One region of the Oribacterium sp. HCP3S3_B9 genome, then DNA from elsewhere that is predicted to be linked to it. Evidence: predicted binding sites of a transcription regulator. Region 1 holds the regulator's gene; each other region holds the start of a gene.
The links. The regulator HrcA, encoded in region 1, represses chaperone genes, less so after heat shock. The targets are predictions, from matches to a motif close to TGTTAGCACTCNNNNNNNNNGAGTGCTAACA.
Positions count from the first base shown of each region.

Region 2: the regulator HrcA is predicted to act here: its motif matches at 4,247-4,277, upstream of clpB (ATP-dependent chaperone ClpB).
Region 3: the regulator HrcA is predicted to act here: its motif matches at 1,487-1,517, upstream of ACTNC3_RS06355 (co-chaperone GroES).

Region 1 covers NZ_JBQHVY010000008.1:40,354-47,776, forward strand. The annotation lists gene ACTNC3_RS05865 (cysteine desulfurase family protein) at 1-276, opposite strand, end outside; gene ACTNC3_RS05870 (16S rRNA (uracil(1498)-N(3))-methyltransferase) at 350-1,132, opposite strand; gene dnaJ (molecular chaperone DnaJ) at 1,283-2,404, opposite strand; gene dnaK (molecular chaperone DnaK) at 2,496-4,367, opposite strand; gene grpE (nucleotide exchange factor GrpE) at 4,496-5,143, opposite strand; gene hrcA (heat-inducible transcriptional repressor HrcA) at 5,197-6,234, opposite strand; gene ACTNC3_RS05895 (3D domain-containing protein) at 6,439-7,017, opposite strand.
Region 2 covers NZ_JBQHVY010000003.1:109,291-116,713, forward strand. The annotation lists gene ACTNC3_RS03215 (ABC transporter ATP-binding protein) at 1-469, opposite strand, end outside; gene ACTNC3_RS03220 (hypothetical protein) at 627-1,448, opposite strand; gene clpB (ATP-dependent chaperone ClpB) at 1,610-4,198, opposite strand; gene ACTNC3_RS03230 (phospho-sugar mutase) at 4,396-6,240, opposite strand; gene ACTNC3_RS03235 (sugar phosphate nucleotidyltransferase) at 6,243-7,423, opposite strand, start outside.
Region 3 covers NZ_JBQHVY010000009.1:69,163-76,585, reverse strand. The annotation lists gene groL (chaperonin GroEL) at 1-841, opposite strand, end outside; gene ACTNC3_RS06355 (co-chaperone GroES) at 968-1,258, opposite strand; gene ACTNC3_RS06350 (MATE family efflux transporter) at 1,944-3,392, shown strand; gene ACTNC3_RS06345 (glutamate synthase subunit beta) at 4,074-5,579, opposite strand; gene gltB (glutamate synthase large subunit) at 5,717-7,423, opposite strand, start outside.

The DNA of each region.
Region 1 (7,423 bases):
ATGCTTTCCCTGCTTTCGCTTCGCCATCGCCGTCCCGAAAATCACGGTATTGTTTGACTCCGTGCCGCCGGAGGTGAAGAAGATCTCCTTCGGCTTCACCTTCAGGGTCGCAGCCACCTGCTCCCGCGCATGACGGAAATACTTCTCGGCGTCGAAGCCCTTCGTGTGCTTCGAGGACGGATTTCCGTAATCCTCGGTCAGGGTCTTCATCATCAGCTCCACAACCTCCGGATACGGCTTCGTCGTTGCAGAATTATCAAAATAAATTTCTCTCATGTTTATGTCCTGTCTTTCTATGAACGGCCGTGACATATCCCGAAACATGTTCACCGGCTTTCGCTTTTCAGGCTTACGCCTCGATCGATTCCAGGGTCAGCATCAGGATGCTCATACTGGTGATTGCCGCTGTTTCTGTACGTAAAATGCGTTTTCCGAGGGTGATCGGCTCGATGCCATGCGCCATGGCATCCTCGATTTCCACATCCGCAAATCCGCCCTCCGGTCCGATGAAAACCGCGATCTTTCCATGCTTCGGAAGCTTCCGAAGCTCCTCCATGGTATGACGGATATCCTTCGCGTTTTCATACGGGATCAGCCGGAGATCGAAGTTTTCCACGAAGCGCATGGCATCCTTCCACTTCATGACCGGCATCACCTCCGGGATGATGGAACGCTTCGACTGCTTCGCAGCCGCCTCAGCGATCGCCTGCCAGCGCTCGACCTTCTTCGCTGCCCGCTTCTCATCGAGCTTTACGACGGTGTTTTTCGTATCGAGCGGGATCACCGCATGGGCACCGAGTTCGACGGCCTTCTGCACGATGAGCTCCATCTTATCCTGCTTCGGAAGCCCCTGAAACAGATAGATATCCGCCGGCAGCTCATGCATCTCCTCCACGAAATCGATATGGAGCAGCACCTCCTCCGCGCTCATCTCCGCCTCCGCGCACCCGTCCGCATCATGAATCTCTGAAACCGTGCACTCATAGTCCGTCCCCTCGCCATCGGAAATCAGAACCTTCTCCCCCGGCTTCGCCCGAAGCACCTGTCTGAGATGCCGGTAATTCTCACCCGTGAGCCGCACCAGCCGTGCCTCGGTATCGATGTCTGTTCTATCTACAAAAAAATGATGCATTTCTTCCTCACATGCGTACTCGCGTATCGCATCAAACGAAATCTGATGTTAAACCGCCGCTATTATAACAGACGATACAGAAAAGTGGAAGAATCTAAAAAAACAGCCCCGGAGGACAGCTACTGCAGTCCTCCGGGGAATCGGGTATCATCATGCGTCTACGGTCTCGCCGCAGGCCTCCGCGTAAGCCTTCAGTGCCTCACGCTGCTTTTTATTCAGTTTCGTCGGAATATTGACGACGATCGTCACATACTGATCGCCTCGAAGATTCGGGTTGCTCAGGCTCGGTACACCCTTGCCACGCAGTCTCGTCTTCGTATCCGACTGGGTGCCCGGCTTGATCTTCAGCTCCACCGGACCATCCACGGTCTTGATCACCTTCGTACCGCCGAGTGTCGCGGTCGCGAAGCTGATCTCCTCGGTCGAGTAGATATTCGTACCCTGTCGCTTGAAGAACGGATGCTGGGAAACCGCGACATCGACGAGAAGATCACCTCTCGGACCGCCATTGGTTCCCGGATCACCGCCACCGGAACGGCGCAAGGTCTGTCCATCATCGATACCGGCCGGGATCGTCAGCTCGATGTTCTTCTCCGTCGCGATGTAGCCCTCGCCACGGCAGTCCGGACACTTTTCCTTGATGATCTTACCCGAGCCATGGCAGTCCGGACAGGTCACCACCTGCTGCACCGTACCGAACATGCTCTGCTGTGTCATCACCACCTGTCCACGGCCGCCGCACTTCGAACAGGTCTCCGGCTGTGTGCCCGGCTTCGCGCCCGTACCATTACACTTCGGGCAGGTATCCTTATACCGGATCTTGATGTTCTTCTTACAGCCCTTGATGGCCTCGTCGAAGCTGACACGAACACTCGTACGGATCGACTGACCACGGGTCGGCTGGTTTCCTCGACTGGCACCGCCATAGGAGGAGAATCCCCCACGACCGCCGAAGCCGAACAGGTCTCCGAAAATATCGGAGAAGTCCATGCCACCGAAGTCGAAGCCACCATAGCCTGTACTCTGACCAGCTGCCGAGTTCGGATCGAAGGCTGCATGGCCATAGGTGTCATACGCCTTTCTCTTCTCCGGATCCGAAAGAACTGCATAGGCCTCGTTGCATTCCTTAAATCTGGCTTCCGCCTCCTTATCACCTGGATTCGCATCCGGATGGTACTTCTTGGCAAGCTTACGGAATGCCTTCTTTATCGTTGCGTCATCTGCGTTTTTATCCACGCCGAGGACTTCATAGTAATCACGCTTTTCTGCCATGTGTTTCTATCTCCTGCTGATTTTCTTTCTCACAAGACGAACGTATGCCTCCGGCGCATGCGCCGGAGGCTTTCCGTATGTCTTTCAGGAATTAAACTTCCTTGAAATCGCCATCCACTACGTTGTCATCCGGGTTGCTGTTTGCTGCACCCTGATCTGCTGCGCCCTGAGGGCCAGCCTGACCTGCTGCACCGGCAGCCTGTGACTGCTCATACACCTTTGAGAACAGGGACTGCGAAGACTTCATCAGGGTCTCCTGTGCAGCCTTGATCTTCTCTGCGCCGTCCTTCGTGATGGACTCGAGCGGATTTGCTGCGAGGACATCCTCGAGTGCCTTCAGATCCGCCTCAACCTGAGACTTATCGGAAGCAGAAACCTTATCACCAACCTCTTCCAGTGCCTTCTTGGTCTGGAAGACGATGGAATCTGCACCATTTCTGGTCTCGATGGCTTCCTTCTTCTCCTTGTCGGCTGCCTCATACTGAGCAGCTTCCTTTACGGCCTTATCGATATCATCCTGGCTCATATTCGAACCGGAGGTGATGGTGATGTGCTGCTCCTTACCGGTACCCTGATCCTTCGCGGATACATTTACGATACCGTTCGCATCGATATCGAAGCATACCTCGATCTTCGGAACGCCACGACGTGCCGGGAGAATACCATCCAGACGGAACTGGCCGAGGGTCTTGTTATCTCTTGCGAACTCACGCTCACCCTGTACGACATGAATGTCTACAGCGGTCTGGTTATCCTCTGCGGTAGAGAATACCTGAGAAGCATGGGTAGGAATGGTTGTATTTCTCTTGATGAGCGGTGTTGCCACACCACCGAGGGTCTCGATGGAAAGTGTCAGCGGTGTTACATCGAGAAGAAGAACATCACCGGCACCGGCATCACCGGCGAGCTTACCACCCTGGATCGCCGCACCGATAGCTACGCACTCATCCGGGTTCAGGGTCTTGCTCGGCTCCTTACCGGTCAGCTGCTTTACCTTCTCCTGTGCAACCGGCATACGCGTCGAACCACCGACGAGAAGAACCTTTGAAAGCTCTGCGGCCGTCATACCTGCATCACGAAGTGCATTCTGTACCGGAACAGCGGTTCTCTCAGTGAGGTCTGCGGTCAGCTCCTCAAACTTCGCTCTCGTAAGCGTCATATCGAGGTGCTTCGGGCCCTCTGCGGTTGCCGTGATGAACGGAAGGTTGATCTCCGTGGTGGTCGAAGCAGAAAGCTCCTTCTTTGCCTTCTCAGCGGCTTCCTTCAGTCTCTGAACGGCCATCTTATCCTGGCTGAGGTCGACGCCCTCTGCCTTCTTGAACTCCTCGATCATCCAGTTCTGGATACGTGCATCGTAGTCATCACCACCGAGGCGGGTATCACCGTTGGTTGAAAGAACCTCGATGACACCGTCACCGATATCGATGATCGATACATCGAAGGTACCACCACCGAGGTCATATACCATAACCTTCTGCTCGTCGCCCTCATCGAGGCCGTATGCAAGTGCAGCTGCGGTCGGCTCGTTGATGATACGCTTTACATCGAGGCCGGCGATCTTACCGGCATCCTTGGTTGCCTGACGCTGTGCATCATTGAAGTATGCCGGAACCGTGATGACTGCCTCGCTTACCTTCTCACCGAGGTATGCCTCTGCATCTGCCTTCAGCTTCTGGAGGATCATCGCAGAAATCTCCTGCGGGGTATAGTCCTTACCGTCGATGCTTACCTTATAGTCTGAACCCATATGTCTCTTGATGGAAGAGATGGTACGATCTGCGTTGGTGACGGCCTGACGCTTTGCAGGCTCACCGACGAGACGCTCACCATTCTTTGTAAAAGCAACGACAGACGGGGTTGTTCTCATACCCTCTGCGTTTGCGATGACGGTCGGCTTACCACCTTCCATAACAGCTACACAGCTGTTTGTCGTACCTAAGTCAATACCAATAATCTTTCCCATAACAATATCTCCTTTATCTAAAACGAAATTATAAAAACTTGTAATCTATCTACTTGCCATCACCGGATTGCTTCCGCGCTCTGGTGAAGGTGCTTCAAACGCCGGTTTCCCGGCGGAATGAACATACTTTATTTTTTAACCTTGACCATCGAGTGACGAACCACCTGGCCCTTGTAGGTATAGCCCTTCATCAGGTCCTGGGTGATCGTATCCTCTTCGGCATCACTTTCGGTATCGGTCATCACGGCGTTGTGCAGATTCGGATCGAACTTCTCGCCTTCTGCCGGAATGACCTTTACATCGAGGTCCTCAAGCATCTTTTCGAGCTGCTTATAGATACCACGTACGCCCTTCGTAAAGGCGTCGCCCTCATCCTCCGGATCCACGGTACCGAGCGCACGCTCGAAATTATCGACCACTGGAAGCAGCTTCTCGATGACCTCGCGTGCACCGAAGTCGAAGTTCTGTGACTTCTCCTTCTCGGTCCGCTTACGGTAATTATCGAACTCGGCATAGAGGCGGATGTACTTATCCTTCTGCTCTGCCAGCGCGTCCTCATACTTCTTTTTCAGCTTTTCGGTGTCTGCATCCGAAGCTTCAGCTGACGCACTCTGCTCTGCATTCTCTGCCTCTCCGGCATCCTTTGCATCGCTCTCCGTCGTTTCTGTATCCTTCACAGCATCTGCTGCCGGAGCTTCCTGCTCCGCCGTCTTTCCTGCATTTGTCTCCTCGGTGCCCTGCTCCTCGGAAGACTTCTTTAACTCTTCGTCTATCAAGATAACCTCCTATCACATCCTGTCCGGATGTTCCGTTCATTCTCTGTACATCTCTATGAACGAAATGCCTGATCCATCTCTCCCTGAATCTTCGAGAGAACCTCCAGCACTTTTTCGTAATCCATGCGTTTCGGCCCGATCACACCGATCGTTCCTCGAAGCCCGTTACCGAGCTCATAATTTGCGGTGACCACGGAGCAGTCCGCCATGTTTTCCATCGGTGATTCACTGCCGATGTATACCTGAATCTGATTTTTCTTTTCCGGCTCGTTTCCCTGCACCTCATGGACCAGCTCGGCGAGCTCGACCTTCGATTCGAAGGCATTGATGAGGCGGGAAGCATTGTCCGACTCCGTGAGCTCCGGATACTTGAAAATATTCGTAGCACCGGACGTATAGATGCGTGCATCCCCGGATCGGATATCCAGTATGCTGATGATCGCCTGAAGGATCGCACCCACTGCATCCTTATGCTGTGTCCGGGCGAGGATCTGTCCGATCCGCCCCTCGGTGATTTCTTCACCACTCAGGCCATCCAGTGTGTCGTTCAGGAGCATGTTGATACTCAGCATACGGTTAAAGTCCAGCTCATCCTGTCCGCTCAGCATCACCGTTGCGGTTCGAACGATGTTGCCCTGCATCATGATGACGAGAAGCACTCTTCTCGCATCCACGATCGACGTCTGGATGAACTTGATCTTATTCGTATGGATCGACGGCTCGGTGACCACCGCAGCGTAGTTAGTATCCTGTGCCAGGTTCTTTACGAGCTGCTTCAGGGTCGTCTCCAGCTTATCGACCTTCTCGAACATCTCCGTTTTCACATCATCGATTTCATGCTGATGATGCTCCATCAGCTGATCGACATAGAAGCGGTATCCCTTATCACTCGGGATACGACCGGCGGAGGTATGCGGCTGCATGATGTAGCCCATTTCCTCGAGGTCGCTCATCTCGTTACGGATCGTAGCAGAACTAAGGCTGAGTCCGGAATACTTGCTGATCGTACGCGAGCCGACCGGTTCACCGGTCTCCAGATAGTTTTTAATAATCGTTGTAAGGATGACCACCTTACGCTGATCCAGCTCCATCTCTGCCACCTCCTCTTTGCCTGTTAGCACTCGAAATATCGGAGTGCTAACATCTATTTGCTATATTACTCGATTTTGGAATGATGTCAAGGATTAGCCTCGATGAATTTGTGAAAAAATCGTGAAGAAAGGGAGCCGACCGCTATGGCCAGCTCCCCTTCTTCACGATATTCTGTTTTTTAAATTCCGTCGAATCGAGGGCGCTTACGGAAGGACGTATACGTCGGCATACGCAAGTATGTTTCGCGCCTCCGCATGGGTGTTATAAAACACATCGATGTGTGCCCCACGCACTCCACCGCCACAGTCCTCTGCGACGTACTCATGGCCGTTGATCAGAAGATGCGTGCCATATGGAATCACGCGTGGGTCGACTGCAACCGTCCTGCCGGCGGTCGCACGTGCGCCGGTCGCGGTACGTGTACCATAGCCCTCGGAGCATCTGGCGCACGGGCAATAGCCTGTCAGCTTGAAGCGCCCCAGCGGCGTCGCCTGCCGGCCATCGATCGACACCGTCTGTCCCGACAACGGTGTCGCCTGCTGCTTCTGCTTCGCTTCTTCTACTGCCTGTGCAGCATACGTTTCCTGTACGGTGGTGAAGTGTGGGTTGGTGCTGGTATTGAAGAAAAGTACATTGCCCAGGCTCTGAGATGCATAAACGCCGGAGCTTGCGCTCTCATCTGCATACGTACGCATGGACATCGCCATCGTAAGAATCATCAGTACGATGAGCATCGTCATCTTCCCGATCATACCTCTCTGCTTCTGTAGATTTAAACTCAAAATAACCTCCTGTGTATGCGCCGGTGTCTCTAACTTCTCTTTCCGTTTTTTCTCACATGAACCGGCATGAACGAAGAGCTCCGGATCGGAGCGAGCTCAACGCACGAAAGTATACGGACAAATCCAAAAAATTGTCAAGCCCCTCATCTATCAGTCATACGCTTATACGCGTATGACTGCGCATTATTTCATCGGAGAGTCGAGTGTGTGATTATAAAAAGTTTATAAGATCGTAAGAATTAAAAAAGTGAAAAATCACGCATTTGCGTGTGATTTTTCACTTTTTTCAAGTCTTTATTTTACTGTTTTTTCGCTTCCCGCGTCCTCTTCAAGACCGAAATAAACGGATGAAAACACCCCCTGTTTCGTCTTGCTCCGGCAGCTGTATCGGGACGAATCTCAGCGC
Region 2 (7,423 bases), on a different contig from region 1:
AGCTCTTGACCGGCTGGTGCACGAAATCGCCGATGTCTGCGAAGTCGAGGATCTCCTGGAGCTTCTCGTCCATCTGCTCCTTCGTGAAGCCCATCATCGTACCGTTCATGTAGACGTTCTCGATGCCGGTGTAGTCCGGGTTGAAGCCGGCACCGAGCTCGAGGAGCGCACAGACGATACCGTGGATGCTGACCGCACCCTCGGACGGTGTCAGGACGCCGGTGATGATTTTCAGCATGGTCGACTTACCGGAGCCGTTGGTACCGATGATGCCGACGGCTTCACCCTTTCGTACCTGGAATCCGACGTGGCTCAGGGCATAGAAGTCCCGATGGTAGTTCCGGTGCGTGAGGCTCACCGCCTCCTTCAGGCGGTCGATCGGCTTATCGTACAGGCGGTATATTTTCGTGACGTCCTGAACATCGATGACGATGTCGGACGAGCTGTGTTCTGTATTCTTCGTTTCCATATAGTTTATAAGTGAAGGCGCCGTGGTTTCCGGCGCAAACAAAAATCCCCAGATGCGTTTCTGCGCATTTGGGGAATATTTTAGCATAGTTGCTTCTATTTTTCCATATAGGATGGTAAGTCTCCAGCCGGGTCCTCTGGCTGAATGAATTATACGATCAGGCCTGTGGGGTCTTGTAGGTGTTCACGTTGGTTGCGCCGGTTGACGGGAGGGTGCCGGTGTAGCTCATGCCGGTGCTGGTCTGCGTCGTGGTGCTGCCCGTCGTGCCGGTCGTTGTCGTTGTGGTGGTGCTGGTCGTGGTCTGGGTGGTCGTGCCGGCGGTCGGGCCTACGTTCGGGGAGCCTGCGTTCGTCACGAGGTGTCCGTCACTTGCGTAGTAGCTGTAGGTGCCGGTCGTGGTGTTATAGTTATAGGTCTTCGTCGTCTGCGCGACACCAGCCGGAGAAAGGTAGGTGCCGGCGGTTACGCCGCTCTGATTCAGCTGGCTCTGATCCTGGGTCTGGATCGTCGGGAGTGTCGCGTTCGTATAGGTATTATTCGGGCCGGTGCCACTGCCCCTCTTCGGCAGTACCTTCGCGATCGTGGTGACATCACCGATCTGGAGGTTTGCGTTCGCGGCTGCGGTGTTTGCAGCGAGCTGCTCGGTGGTCAGGGTCGTCTCCTGCACGACGTTTCCTCCGCGGGCGGCCTTCGCCGCATCGACGGCAGCATTGGCTGCGGCGATGGACTGTGCGGTGTTTGCGCGCTGCGCGGCCTCAGTCGTGAAGGTTTCGGCGGTCATCGTGACGGTCGGTGCCGGGGTGCCGTCCGGAGCCGGCTGTCCGGCGTATACACATACCTGCTGTCCGGTCGTCGTCTCGGTCCAGATTGCGATCGGGCCCTGCAGGGTATACTGCCATGCGGCCATCGACGGCATCGCGCTCATCAGGGTCATCGCCGTCGCGCTAGCCAGAAGCTTCGTCCAGTTTAATCGTCTCATATCTCTTCTCCTTTAAGGATCTCTCTTCGTTCTTAATGGGAGTATAGCACAGAATGGCGTACGGAATGCTTACAATTTTTTGACAGTAAGTCAGAGACCCCGGAGGGATGCCGGCAGAAGCACAGTATGGCTTCTGCCGGCACCCCTCCGGGGCTCTTGTCTTATCTGTGAATCTCTGCGTCGAGCCGATCCCCCTTCAGATCGAGGGTGATGGTGTCGCCTTCCTGTACCTTATCCTCGAGGATGATGCGGGCGACGAGGGTTTCGACGTTCTTCTGGATGAAACGACGAAGCGGACGTGCACCGAACTGCGGATCATAGCCGTGCTCGGTGACATAGTCACGCGCCGCGTCGGTGAGCTCGATCTTCAGCTGACGATCCGCGAGACGGCGGTTGATGTCGGCCACCATGAGCTCCGTGATATGCGCGATGTTGTCCTTCGTCAGCGGCTTGAACATGATGATCTCATCGAGACGGTTCAGGAACTCCGGACGGAAGGAGCGGAAGAGCTCGTCGTGTACCTGCTTCCGTGCGTCTTCAGTAATCTCACCATTTGCGTCGATACCGTCCAGCAGATACTGCGCACCGAGGTTCGAGGTCAGGATGATGATGGTGTTCTTGAAGTCCACGGTCTTGCCCTGGCTGTCGGTAATCCGACCGTCATCGAGAATCTGCAGGAGGATGTTGAAGACATCCGGATGCGCCTTCTCGATTTCGTCGAAGAGCACGACAGAGTATGGCTTTCTGCGGACAGCCTCGGTCAGCTGACCACCCTCCTCATAGCCGACGTAGCCAGGTGCAGCACCGATCAGTCTCGATACGGAGTACTTCTCCATATACTCGGACATATCGATACGAACCATGGCGTTTTCGTCATCGAAGAGGTTCTGTGCGAGGGACTTCGCCAGCTCCGTCTTACCGACACCGGTCGGACCCATGAAGAGGAACGAACCGATCGGCCGTGTCGGATCCTTGATGCCGGCCTTCGAACGCTGGATAGCTTCGACGACCTTCTCTACCGCCTCGTCCTGGCCGATCAGGCGCTTGTGGATCTCGTCCCCGAGATGCAGCACCTTCGAACGCTCGGACTCGTTCAGCTTCGATACCGGGATGCCGGTCCAACGGCTGACGATCTTTCCGATCTCATCCTCGGTCACGGTCTCCTGGAGGAGTGCGCGATCCTCCCCATGGACGCTGTTCTCCGCGTCCGCCAGCTTCTTTTCGATGGCCGGAAGGTCGGCGTACTTGATCTGGGAGGCCTTTGCATATTCGTCTGCCTGCAACGCCCGATCCATATCCTTCTTCAGCCGATCCCGCTGCTCGCGGAGTGCCTGCAGGTCGCCGGCTGACTTCTTCTCGTTGTCCCACTGTGCCTGCTTCGTGTCGAACTGTGACTGCAGCTCGGCGAGCTCCTTCTCGATGTCGGCGAGACGCTGCTTCGAGAGGGTATCGTCCTCCTTCTTCAGCGAGATCTGTTCCATCTTGAGCTGTGTGATCTTACTCTGCAGGGCAGCCATGTCCTCCGGCATCGACTCCATCTGAGTCTTCACCATCGCGCAGGCCTCATCCACGAGGTCGATGGCCTTATCCGGCAGGAAACGGTCGGAGATGTAACGATCACTGAGCGTCGCCGCGGCGACGAGTGCGTTGTCGCTGATCGTCACACCGTGGTACTTCTCGTAGCTTTCCTTGATACCACGCAGGATATAGATGGTATCCTCGACCGACGGCTCATCGATCATGACCGGCTGGAAACGACGCTCGAGCGCCGCATCCTTCTCGATGTACTTATGATACTCGTTCAGCGTCGTCGCACCGATGCAGTGGAGCTCACCGCGCGCCAGCATCGGCTTCAGGATGTTGCCTGCATCGAGCGAGCCCTCCTGGTTGCCGGCACCGACGATGGTGTGCAACTCATCGATGAACATGAGAATCTGCCCCTCGGACTTCCGGACCTCATCGAGTACCGCCTTCAATCTTTCCTCGAACTCACCACGGTACTTCGCACCGGCGACGAGGGAACCCATGTTGAGGGCGAAGATCTTCTTATCCTTCAGGCTCTCCGGTACCTCTCCATCCGAGATACGCTGTGCGAGACCCTCGACGACGGCGGTCTTACCGACACCCGGCTCACCGATCAGCACCGGGTTGTTCTTACTTTTACGGCTGAGGATACGGATGATATTCCGGATCTCATCATCACGCCCGATGATCGGATCATCCTTCTGATCCTTCGCGCGCTGCACCATCTCGTAGCCGTACTTATTTAAGGCATCATAGCTGTCCTCCGGGTTATCGGACAGGACACGCTGATTATGTCTCACCTCGGCGAGGGCCTTCAGGAAACCATCCTTCGTGATGCCATACTGCTGGAACAGCTTCTTCAGCGTCGGATCGGCTTCCTTCATGAGGCTGAGGAAAATGTGCTCTACGGAAACATACTCATCGCCCATGGCCTTCGCATGCTCCGCTGCCTTCGTAAGCGCCAGGTTCGCCCTCTGCGAATAGTGTGTATCACCGGCACCCGATACCTTCGGGAGACGGCTGATCTCATCGGTGATGGATGATTTAAACTGATCCATCGGTACACCCATCTTCTTCAGAAGCTGCGTGATCAGACTGTCATCGATGGTAATCAGCGAGTAGAGAAGATGAACCTGCTCCACATACTGATTTCCATATTCACTGATGATATTCTGACAGTTATTGATCGCTTCGATCGATTTCTGTGTAAATTTATTAATATTCATAAGACTGAACCTCCTTATTTCCTTCGGATAAAAATATTATAGCGCGGTTGTTAGCACTTTCAAGCATCGAGTGCTAATTAAATTATAAATTTTCTATAACGAAAACAGTTCAGTCAAAGGCCCCGGAGGAGCGCCAGCAAAAGCCATACTGTGCTTCTGCTGGCGCCCCTCCGGGGCCTTTTGTTGATATGAAAGTATTACTTCATGCGTTCGCCAAGTTCAGCGGCGATGGCGGCTTCACAGGCTTCTGCGGCGGCCTGATTCTCCGCGCTGATGGAGATATAGATCTTCAGCTTCGGCTCGGTGCCGGACGGGCGTACCACGACGGAGCAGTGGTCGCTCAGCAGGTACTTGAGGACATCCGACTTCGGCAGTCCGTCGAGACCCGGCAGGTAATCGAGGACCTTCTCCACCTTCTTTCCGGCGAAGGCGTCCGGCGCATCCGTACGGAAGTTCTGCATGATCTTCTGCATCTTCCCAAAGCCGGCGGATCCCTCGAAGGTGAAGCTGTGGAGGGTGTTCAGGCAGTAGCCGTACTCCGCATAGAGCGCCTGCAGACGGTCGAGGAGGCTGATGCCCTGCGTCTTATAGAAGCTGAACATCTCACAGATCATGAGGGCACCATCGACGGCATCCTTATCACGGACATAGCTGCCAGTGAGGTAGCCGTAGCTCTCCTCGAAGCCGAAGACATAACGCTCCGGATGGCCCTCCTTCTCGAGCCGACCGATCTGCTCTCCGATGAACTTGAAGCCGGTCAGGACATTGATGGTTTCGACGCCGTAGTGCGCGGCGATGCGCTCGCCGAGGTCCATGGTCACGATGGTCTTCACCATCACCGGATCCTTCGGCAGCGTTCCGTGCTTCGTTCGCTGCGCGAGGATGTAGTCCAGCAGCAGGATGCCGGTCTCGTTGCCGCTCAGAAGCTGATAGCTTCCGTCGGCTCTTCGTACGGCGATGCCGACACGATCGCAGTCCGGGTCGGTTGCAAGCAGGAGGTCTGCCTGTACGCGCTTCGCATAGTCCATGCCGAGGGCCATCGCTTCCTTGATCTCCGGGTTCGGATACGGGCAGGTCGGGAAGTGACCGTCTGGCATCTCCTGTTCCTTCACGAGCGTAATGTTCGTGTAGCCGCACTCCCGGAGGGTCCTGGTCACCGGCGCGCGACCGGTGCCGTTCAGCGGCGAGTAAACGATTGCTACGTTTCGGTCAATGCTGTCATCCGGACCAAGTACGGACTGCTTCTTTACATTTTCCACGAAGTCGGTGTAGACGGCTTCCCCGATCCAGAAGATATGTCCAGTCGCAGGCGCATCCATGTCCACCGCAGCTGTCGCGCTGTGTGATGACGCAGCTTCCTTTTCTGTCGATGTCGCGTCGGCCGTAGCGGTCTCCAGCATGACCGGGGTGGTGACGCTGTGCGCGACGGAGACATTGGCCTCCGCCGTGTCGCGGATGCCGGCGATCTCGAACTCGGTCATGCGGATGTCGGCGAAGAGGTCGAGTGCCTCGATTTCTGCGAGGATCTCGGCGGCTGCCTCGGTCGTGATCTGACAGCCATCGGCGCCATAGACCTTATAGCCGTTGTACTTCGAGGGGTTGTGGGACGCGGTCAGCATGATACCGGCAGCGCAGTGAAGCGCACGGGTCGCGAAGCTGAGGCACGGGGTCGGCATGATGTCCTCATACATGTAGACGTCGATGCCGTTCGCTGCGAAGACGCGGGCCGCGGTTTCGGCGAAAAGATCCGACTTGATACGGCTGTCGCGGGAAACTGCGATGCGGCGGTCGGCGGCTGCGAAGCGCTTCCGCACATAGTTTGCGAGGCCCTGGGAGGCCTTCGCTACCGTGTACACATTCATGCGGTTCGTGCCGGCGCCGATCACGCCGCGGAGACCGCCCGTACCAAAGGCGAGGTCACGGTAGAACGCGTCCTGAATCTTCTCTTCCTCTCCACGGATCGCTGCGAGCTCCTGCTCGACATCGGCATCCAGTCCCTTCGCAAGCGCGCACCAGCGCGTATATTCCTTCCTGTAATCCATCGTTACTCCTTTTCTGCCGGCATATCGAACTTCGTCTTGTCGGCGACGGCGATGTCCTCGCCGAGCTGCATCTCCATGAGGGTCAGCGGGGTCTCCGGGTCTGCGCGCATCGTGTGCTTCGCGCCGCACGGAATCGAGATCACGTCGCCGGCGCATACGCTGCGGGCCTCGCCATCGACGATGGCGGTGCCACGGCCGTCCAGGACGGTCCAGATTTCGTTGCGGGCGTGATGTGCGTGATAGCTCATGTGGGCACCCGGGCGCATCTCGATTTTCACGGTCATCGAGCCCTGGGAGACGTCGAGGATGCGGAAGTCGCCCCAGGATTTGCGGGCGAACATGATCTGGTCCGGGAGCTGGTCCACGTATGGCTTGATGCGGGCGCTGGCTTCGAGGTTACTGACGAGGATGCCCTGCGGGCTTGCAGAGATCACCGCATGCTCGAGCCCCATCGCGAGGATCGGCACGCTCAGCTCGTTCACGATGTGGACGTCCTCGCAGTGCTCGCCGAGAATGCCGTGGCCGATGACCGGCTCGGACATCTCTTCGGTCAGGGTGTTCCAGGTGCCGAGGTCCTTCCACTCGCCGTGGAAGCACATCACCTGGATCTTCGCTTCATGCTCGACGACGGCATAGTCGAAGCTGATTTTGCGGAGCTCGGCATAGTGGTCGAAGAGGGTCTGATAGTCGCTTGTGTCGAGGAGGGTGCGGGCACGGTCCAGCACGTAGCCGAGCTTATAGGCGAAGACGCCGCCGTTCCAGAGGGCACCCTGCTTCAGGTACTCGCGGGCGGTCGCCTCATCTGGCTTCTCTTTGAAGGTGCAGACGGTCGACACCGGGGCCTTCGCCTCCGGGATGATATAGCCGTACTTCTCGGATGGATAGGTCGGCTCGATGCCCATCAGGACGAGATTCGCCTCGCCCTTATCCGCCTGCTCAGAGAGTGCCTTCAGCGCATGGAAATAGTCATCGTTCACATACGGGTCCACCGGGCAGACCACGACGGATTCGTCCTCCGGGACGTGACACTTTTCGTGCAGGTAGGCACTCGCGAGGGCGATCGCCGGGAAGGTGTCCCTTCTCGTCGGTTCGACGGAGATATTCACGTCGGTGCCGAGCAGGTTCAGAATGGAGGATACCTGGGTGCGGGAGGTCGCGATGGTGACACGGGCCTCCGGGTCCA
Region 3 (7,423 bases), on a different contig from region 1:
CACCATAGCCCGGAGCCTTGACCGCAACGACGTTGAAGGTACCTCTCAGCTTGTTGACGATGAGGGTTGTGAGTGCCTCACCCTCGACATCCTCTGCGATGATGAGGAGCTTTGCGCCCATCTTTACGATCTGCTCGAGGAGCGGAAGGATATCCTGGATGTTGGAGATCTTCTTATCGGTGATCAGGATGTACGGATCATCGAGATTTGCCTCCATCTTATCCATATCGGAGCACATGTAAGCGCTGATGTAGCCTCTGTCGAACTCCATACCTTCGACGACGTCCAGCTCGGTCTGCATGGTCTTGGACTCCTCGACGGTGATGACACCATCCTTGGAAACCTTCTCCATCGCATCGGCAACCATCTGGCCGACCTGCTCGTCACCAGCAGAGATGCCGGCAACCTTTGCGATCTGATCCTTGCCCTTTACCTTGGAAGACTGTGCCTTGATGGACTCCACAGCTGCTGCCACGGCCTTCTGGATACCCTTACGAAGGATGATCGGGTTTGCACCCGCCTCAAGGTTCTTCATACCTTCCTTCACGATCGCCTGTGCAAGCACGGTCGCTGTGGTGGTACCATCACCGGCGACATCATTGGTCTTCGAAGCAACCTCACGAACGAGCTGTGCGCCCATGTTCTCATACGGATCCTTCAGCTCGATGTCCTTCGCGATGGACACACCATCGTTGGTGATCAGCGGAGCACCGTAGCTCTTATCGAGTACTACGTTTCTGCCCTTCGGTCCGAGGGTTACCTTTACTGTATTTGCAACTGCATCCACACCAGCTTCGAGAGCCTTTCTAGCCTCGACACCATACTTAATTTCCTTAGCCATAGCTTTATCCTCCTGATTTACGAAGCATCCTCTGTTCTTCGTCCAATGCTTCCTTCTCTACATCCTCATGTCGGTCTGACGTCCTGCCCACTTCTGCGTGGACCCGACGCGACATCCCGTCGGATGTTACTTCTCGATGACTGCCAAAATATCGTTCTGCTTTACGACTGTATACTTATGTCCGTCAACCTCGACCTCAGATCCCGCATACTTCGAGAAAAGAACGTGATCGCCGACCTTCACCTGCATGGTGATGTCCTTACCATCGACCACTCCACCAGGACCGACCGCTACAACGAGTGCCTGACCCGGCTTCTCCTTATCATTCTGACCTGGAAGAACGATACCGCTTGCAGTGGTCTCCTCCATCTTCTCCTTCTCAAGTACGACTCTGTCAAATAATGGAACCAGCTTCATTTGATTGACCTCCTTAATATCTGCTTTCAGCCCTTCGACTTTTCGCCTCCCGGCGATGCTGTTTATATGAAGCCCGGCACGCATGCGCTGTCGACCGATCACTTCATCCTGCAATCATGCTGTTTTCCCAGCACAAGTGCCTGATCTCCCGATCTTCCAGCCATCGATCATCCGATCGCTCTGCGTCCAGCCTTCTTTTCTAACAACAAAACGTATTATAGAACGGTCTGTTAGCAACGTCAAGAGATGAGTGCTAACAATTTGTAGATTTCACATTTCCTTCACAAACACGCGCGCGGCCCGGAAATTTGTAACAGTTCAGGCAGGGGACCCGGAGGGGCGGCAACGGAGGCACAGTACTCCGAGACCGGTTCAATCTAAGCCGGGGACCCTAAGCGGCACTAGGCCCTCTGCAATCACTGAGTTTTCTTTATGAAAACTCAGCGTTGCAGAGGGTGCTAAGGAAAAAGTACCAAGTGCCGCTAAGGGGACCCGGCTTGATTTCACACGGTCTCTATGTATGGCCTCCGTTGCCGCCCCTCCGGGGACCCACCGCCTGAATTCTAATGAAATTTTCCAGCTTATATCAGCCATAAACGTGTACTAGTTTCCAAATCCTCTGCGATTCGCTACAATAATGAATTAAACGCAGGCATTCATACACTACCTATATCGAGGACTTACCATGGCTCAACATAATCTCGCGAAGGGCGATCTCTTCCATAATATGATCCTGTTTTCACTCCCATACCTTCTCAGCTACTTCCTGCAGACGCTCTACGGGCTCGCGGATCTACTCATCGCGGGCCGCTTCAATGGCGCTGATGTCATCTCGGCGGTTTCGATCGGTTCGCAGGTCATGCACATGGTGACCGTCATGATCGTCGGCCTCGCCATGGGCACCACCGTCATGATCGGGCGTTTCGTCGGTGCAGAGGACGAGGACGGCATCCGACGCGCCATCGGGAACACGATCACCCTCTTCGCGATGATCGCCGTGCTGGCCACCTGTGCCCTGCTCGGACTTACGCAGCCGATCGTCCAGCTGCTGTCGACACCGCCCGAGGCCGTCCCGGGGGCCCTCGCGTACCTCCGCATCTGCTTCGCCGGCATCCCCTTCATCGTCGCGTACAACATCCTGAGCTCGATTTTCCGCGGCATGGGTGACAGCCGCAGTCCGATGCTCTTCATCGCCGTGGCCTGTGCCCTCAACATCCTGCTCGACCTCCTCTTCATGGGGCCAATGCAGCTGGGCGCAGCGGGTGCAGCGCTCGCGACGGTCGTGGCGCAGGCCGCGTCGGTGGCGTTTGCGCTCGTCGGCATCCGGAAGACAACCGCGGGCAGCCGGCAGCATGGTACCGCCGACGTCCGGAATACTTCTGTGGAAGCAGCCATAGAAAACAGGGTGGAAACGCAGATCCATGCATCCGAAGGCGCAGCGACGTCTTCAAACGAACACGCCTGCGCGGATCGCAGCGCCTGGTGGGACCCGGCGATGCTGCACCAGATTCTCAGCATTGGCCTCCCGATCGCCTGCCAGGACGGCTTCATCCAGATTTCGTTTCTGATCATCACCGTGATCGCGAACCGGCGTGGTGTCGACATCTCGGCGGCAGTTGGGATCGTCGAGAAAACTATCAGCTTCCTCTTCCTGGTGCCGTCCAGCATGCTGTCGACCGTGTCGACGATCGCGGCGCAGTCGATCGGTGCCGGCGATCCAGCGAGGGCGCGCCAGACACTCCGGTACGGCGTCGGCCTCGCCAGTGGCATCGGGCTCCTCTTCGCGATCCTGTTCCAGTTCATCTCCGTGCCGTTCTTCACGCTGTTCACGAAGGATCCGGTCGTGCAGGCACTCGCGGTGCAGTATATGTGCACCTACGTGCTCGACTGCGTGGTCGCCGGCATTCACTTCCCATTCTCCGGCTTCTTCAGTGCCTCCGGCCTGTCGATCCTCAGCTTCATCCATAACCTCTGCTCGGTGATCCTCGTCCGCATCCCGGGCGCATGGCTCGCCACGAAGCTGTTCCCGGACACCCTCTACGCGATGGGCCTCGCCGCCCCTGCCGGCTCCCTTCTCAGCGCCCTCATCTGCATCGCCTTCTATCTCGCGCTCCGCAGGAAAGGCCGCGTGTAAACAGTTATTTCTGGAATCGTGATTACGAAATCTGAGCTATAGACACAATTTTTATATTAGCCTTTGCGTATTCAGTCGGCTCGATAAAGATCTTCGCCTGGTTGAACTTTACGGTATTCCGGTTCCGCAGTGTTCCCTCGGCTCCTAAAGATCTTCGCCTGGTTGGACTTTACTCTGCTCTTATCTAATTTTGCGTGATTTCGAAATTACTGGATATGTTTTTTGCTCGAAATAGTCGCGGATGACTGCAAACTATCCAATCATAGTTGCTTTTGAAAATAGTGGATATGTAAATCCTTTTTTCCTAAGAGGACTCCGCCCTCAAGTATCCAGCAATTTGAAAAAGAAGGATTATTGGATATGTGCCAAAGGAAATTCTTTTATACGGTTCAAAATCCATATCTACTATTTCTGAAAATGAAGATGATTAGATAGTACGCTTATATGCGTATATCGAATTTCCCAGAATACTATCTATTAAATGCCGATTTTAAAAATCATGGATAATTTCCGGGCCGCGCGCGATAATTTGCTGGAAATCAAGCCGTATGCTCGCGCGGCAGCAACAAATTTCTAAAACATCAGCCGGAGTGAACCATCACTCCGGCTGAACTGTTACCGATTATTTCAAACGCCAGTACTCGGTCCCCATTATGAACCCGGGCGCTCTGCTCCGGCTGCCTACGCGAGGCAGCTGTAGCCCATCAGGTACGCGTCAACTTCGCTTGCGCAGGCGCGGCCTTCGGCGATAGCCCAGACGACGAGGGACTGTCCGCGATGCATGTCGCCTGCGGTGAAGATCTTCGCGGCATTTGCAGCAGCCGTCGGCTTCACTGTGCTTTCCGTGTGGTAGTGCTCTGCCTCCGTCTTTACGACGTGGCGCTCGGTGAGTGCGACACCGAAGGCGTCGGCGACGTAGCTCTCGCAGCCGGTGAAACCGGCGGCGATGATGAGGAGGTCACACGGAAGCTTCTGCTCCGTGCCCTCGACGAGCACCATCTGACGGTTCTCGAACTTTACCTTTGACGTGATGACGGCCTTGATGCTACCGTCCTTCTTCGTCTCGATGGCCTTAACCGTCGTCTCGTAGACGCGCGGATCATGCCCGAAGACGCGAATGGCCTCCTGCTGGCCATAATCGACCTTCAGGACCTTCGGCCACTCCGGCCACGGATTCGAGGCTGCACGCTCGACCGGTGGCTCCGGCATCATCTCGATCTGGGTCACCGACTTCGCACCCTGGCGGATCGCGGTACCGCAGCAGTCGTTTCCGGTGTCACCGCCACCGACGATGACGACGTGCTTCCCCTTCGCGTTGATGATGCCGAAGGCATGCTCGCCCTGCTCGTGGAGGGCCTTCGTCTGACTCGTCAGGTAGTCGACCGCGTAGTGGATACCGTGCGCCTGCTCGATGGACGGCACGTTCAGTCCGCGCGCCTGCTTCGCGCCACAGGCCAGGACGACCGCGTCGTAGTCCCGGAGGATCGCTGCCGCGGTCAATGTCTCGCGGCCGACATCCACACCGGTACGGAAGACGACGCCTTCCGCTTCCATGAGGGCGCGGCGACGACGGATGACGGACTTGTCGAGCTTCATGTTCGGGATGCCGTACATGAGGAGCCCGCCGATTTCATCCGAGCGCTCAAAGACGGTGACGCTGTGTCCACGGTGGTTCAGCTGATCCGCCACTGCGAGGCCGGCCGGACCGGCACCGACGACGGCGACACGCTTCCCAGAGCGGACCTCCGGGATCCGCGGCTGCATATAGCCCTCCTGGAAGGCCTTCTCGATGATGTAGAGCTCGTTGTCGTGCGTCGTCACCGGCGCGTCATCGAGCCCCTCGACACAGGCCTTCTCGCAGAGCGCCGGGCAGACACGTCCCGTGAACTCCGGGAAGTTGTTCGTCTTCAGCAGACGGCTAAGCGCATGGGCGACGTGGCCGTTGTAGACCTCGTCGTTCCACTCCGGGCAGAGATTGTGGAGCGGACAGCCCGTGAACATGCCCGCCAGCTTCATGCCGGACTGGCAGAACGGGACACCGCAGTTCATGCAGCGCGCGCCCTGCTTCCGACGCTCCTCCTCCGTGAGGGGGATGTGAAATTCTTTAAAATTTTTGATACGCTCCTCTACCGGAACGTCTTTATTCTCTTCTCTCGCATAATCGAGAAATCCTGTAACCTTACCCATGAATACTCCCTCTATCTTTATATTTTACAAACCCGGGACTAGCCCTAAAGTCGGGCTATCGAGGCCCGACTTTAGCCCTTCGGGAGCAGAGCATAGCTCTGCTGGATCTTGTTCCGGAGTTTGCCTGATGCAAACTCCTACACTGCGAATAAAGACTTAAAAGCTTCCAGCTCCGCATTTTCATGGGAGATGCCCTGCTCTTCGAAGTGGCTGACCGCGATCAGTACCTTCTGGTAGTCGTTCGGCACGATTTTCTTGAAGCTCGGGAGGAACATGTCGAAGTTCTGGAGGATCTCTGTGCCGAGCTCCGACTTCGTCTCCTTCACATAATCCGTGAGGATGTCCTTCAGCTCCTTGATGTCATACTTCTCAGTAACCTCCAGCAGGGAAACCATGTCCTTGTTGAGCTTGAGATAGAGCGAGTGATCCATATCGAGGACGTAGGCGATACCACCGGACATACCGGCGGCGAAGTTCTTACCGGTCGGTCCGAGGATGACGGCACGTCCACCGGTCATGTACTCGAGACCATGATCGCCACAGCCCTCGGCAACCGCCGTCGCACCGGAATTACGAACGCAGAAGCGCTCACCGGCGACACCATTCACATAGCACTTGCCGGCCGTCGCACCATAGAGGGCGACGTTGCCGACGATGATATTCTCACTGGCGCGGAACGGACTTCCCTCCGGTGGCGCCACGACGAGCTTACCGCCGCTCAGGCCCTTACCGAAGCCATCATTGGCATCACCATGGAGACGGATCGTGAGGCCCTTCGGGATAAACGCACCGAAGGACTGACCGCCGCCACCGTATGCCTCGACCACGAAGGTATCATCCGGCAGGGTATCGCCCTCCGGCGTCATGCCGTAGTGATCGGTGATCTCGGAGCCGAGGATGGTACCGAAGGTACGGTTCGTGCTCGAAACCTCGACCTTCTCCTCGTGGTGCTGACCGCTCGCGATGGCCGGGGCAAACTTCCGGAGAAGCACCGACTCGTCGAGGGTCTTCTCGAGATGGAAATCATAGACCCGCTTCGGGTCAAAGTGACGCTCCTCCTCCGGAAGGGATGCATAGCGCGGATCCAGGACCTGCGAGAGATCCACCTCTGCCGAGCGCGAGGTGACATGCGCGGCCGAAGCATTGACCGTGAGACAGTCGGTACGACCGATCATCTCGTCCACGGTACGGAAGCCGAGCTCCGCCATGTACTCGCGCATCTCCTGTGCGATGAAGCGCATGAAGTTCATGACGTACTCCGGCTTGCCCGTGAAGCGCTTGCGGAGAACGTCGTTCTGGGTAGCGACACCGAACGGGCAGGTATCCTTGTTGCAGACACGCATCATCATGCAGCCGAGGCAGACGAGCGCGGTTGTCGCGAAGCCATACTCCTCCGCACCGAGCAGTGCGGCGATGACGACGTCGCGACCGGTCATCAGCTTACCATCGGTCTCGAGCTTGACACGGTTACGAAGCCCGTTCTCGATCAGCGCATGGTGCGCCTCCGTGATACCGAGCTCCCACGGGAGACCCGCATGGTGGATCGAGGTCATCGGTGCTGCACCGGTACCTCCATCGTAGCCGGACACGAGGATGACCTGTGCGCCGGCCTTCGCAACACCACTCGCGATGGTGCCGACGCCGTTCTCCGAAACGAGCTTGACGGCGATCGCGGCACGGCGGTTCGCGTTCTTCAGGTCATAGATCAGCTGTGCCAGATCCTCGATGCTGTAGATATCGTGGTGAGGTGGCGGGGAAATGAGAGACACACCCGGGGTCGAGAAACGGGTCTTGGCAATCCACGGATAGACCTTCTTACCCGGCAGGTGGCCGCCCTCACCCGG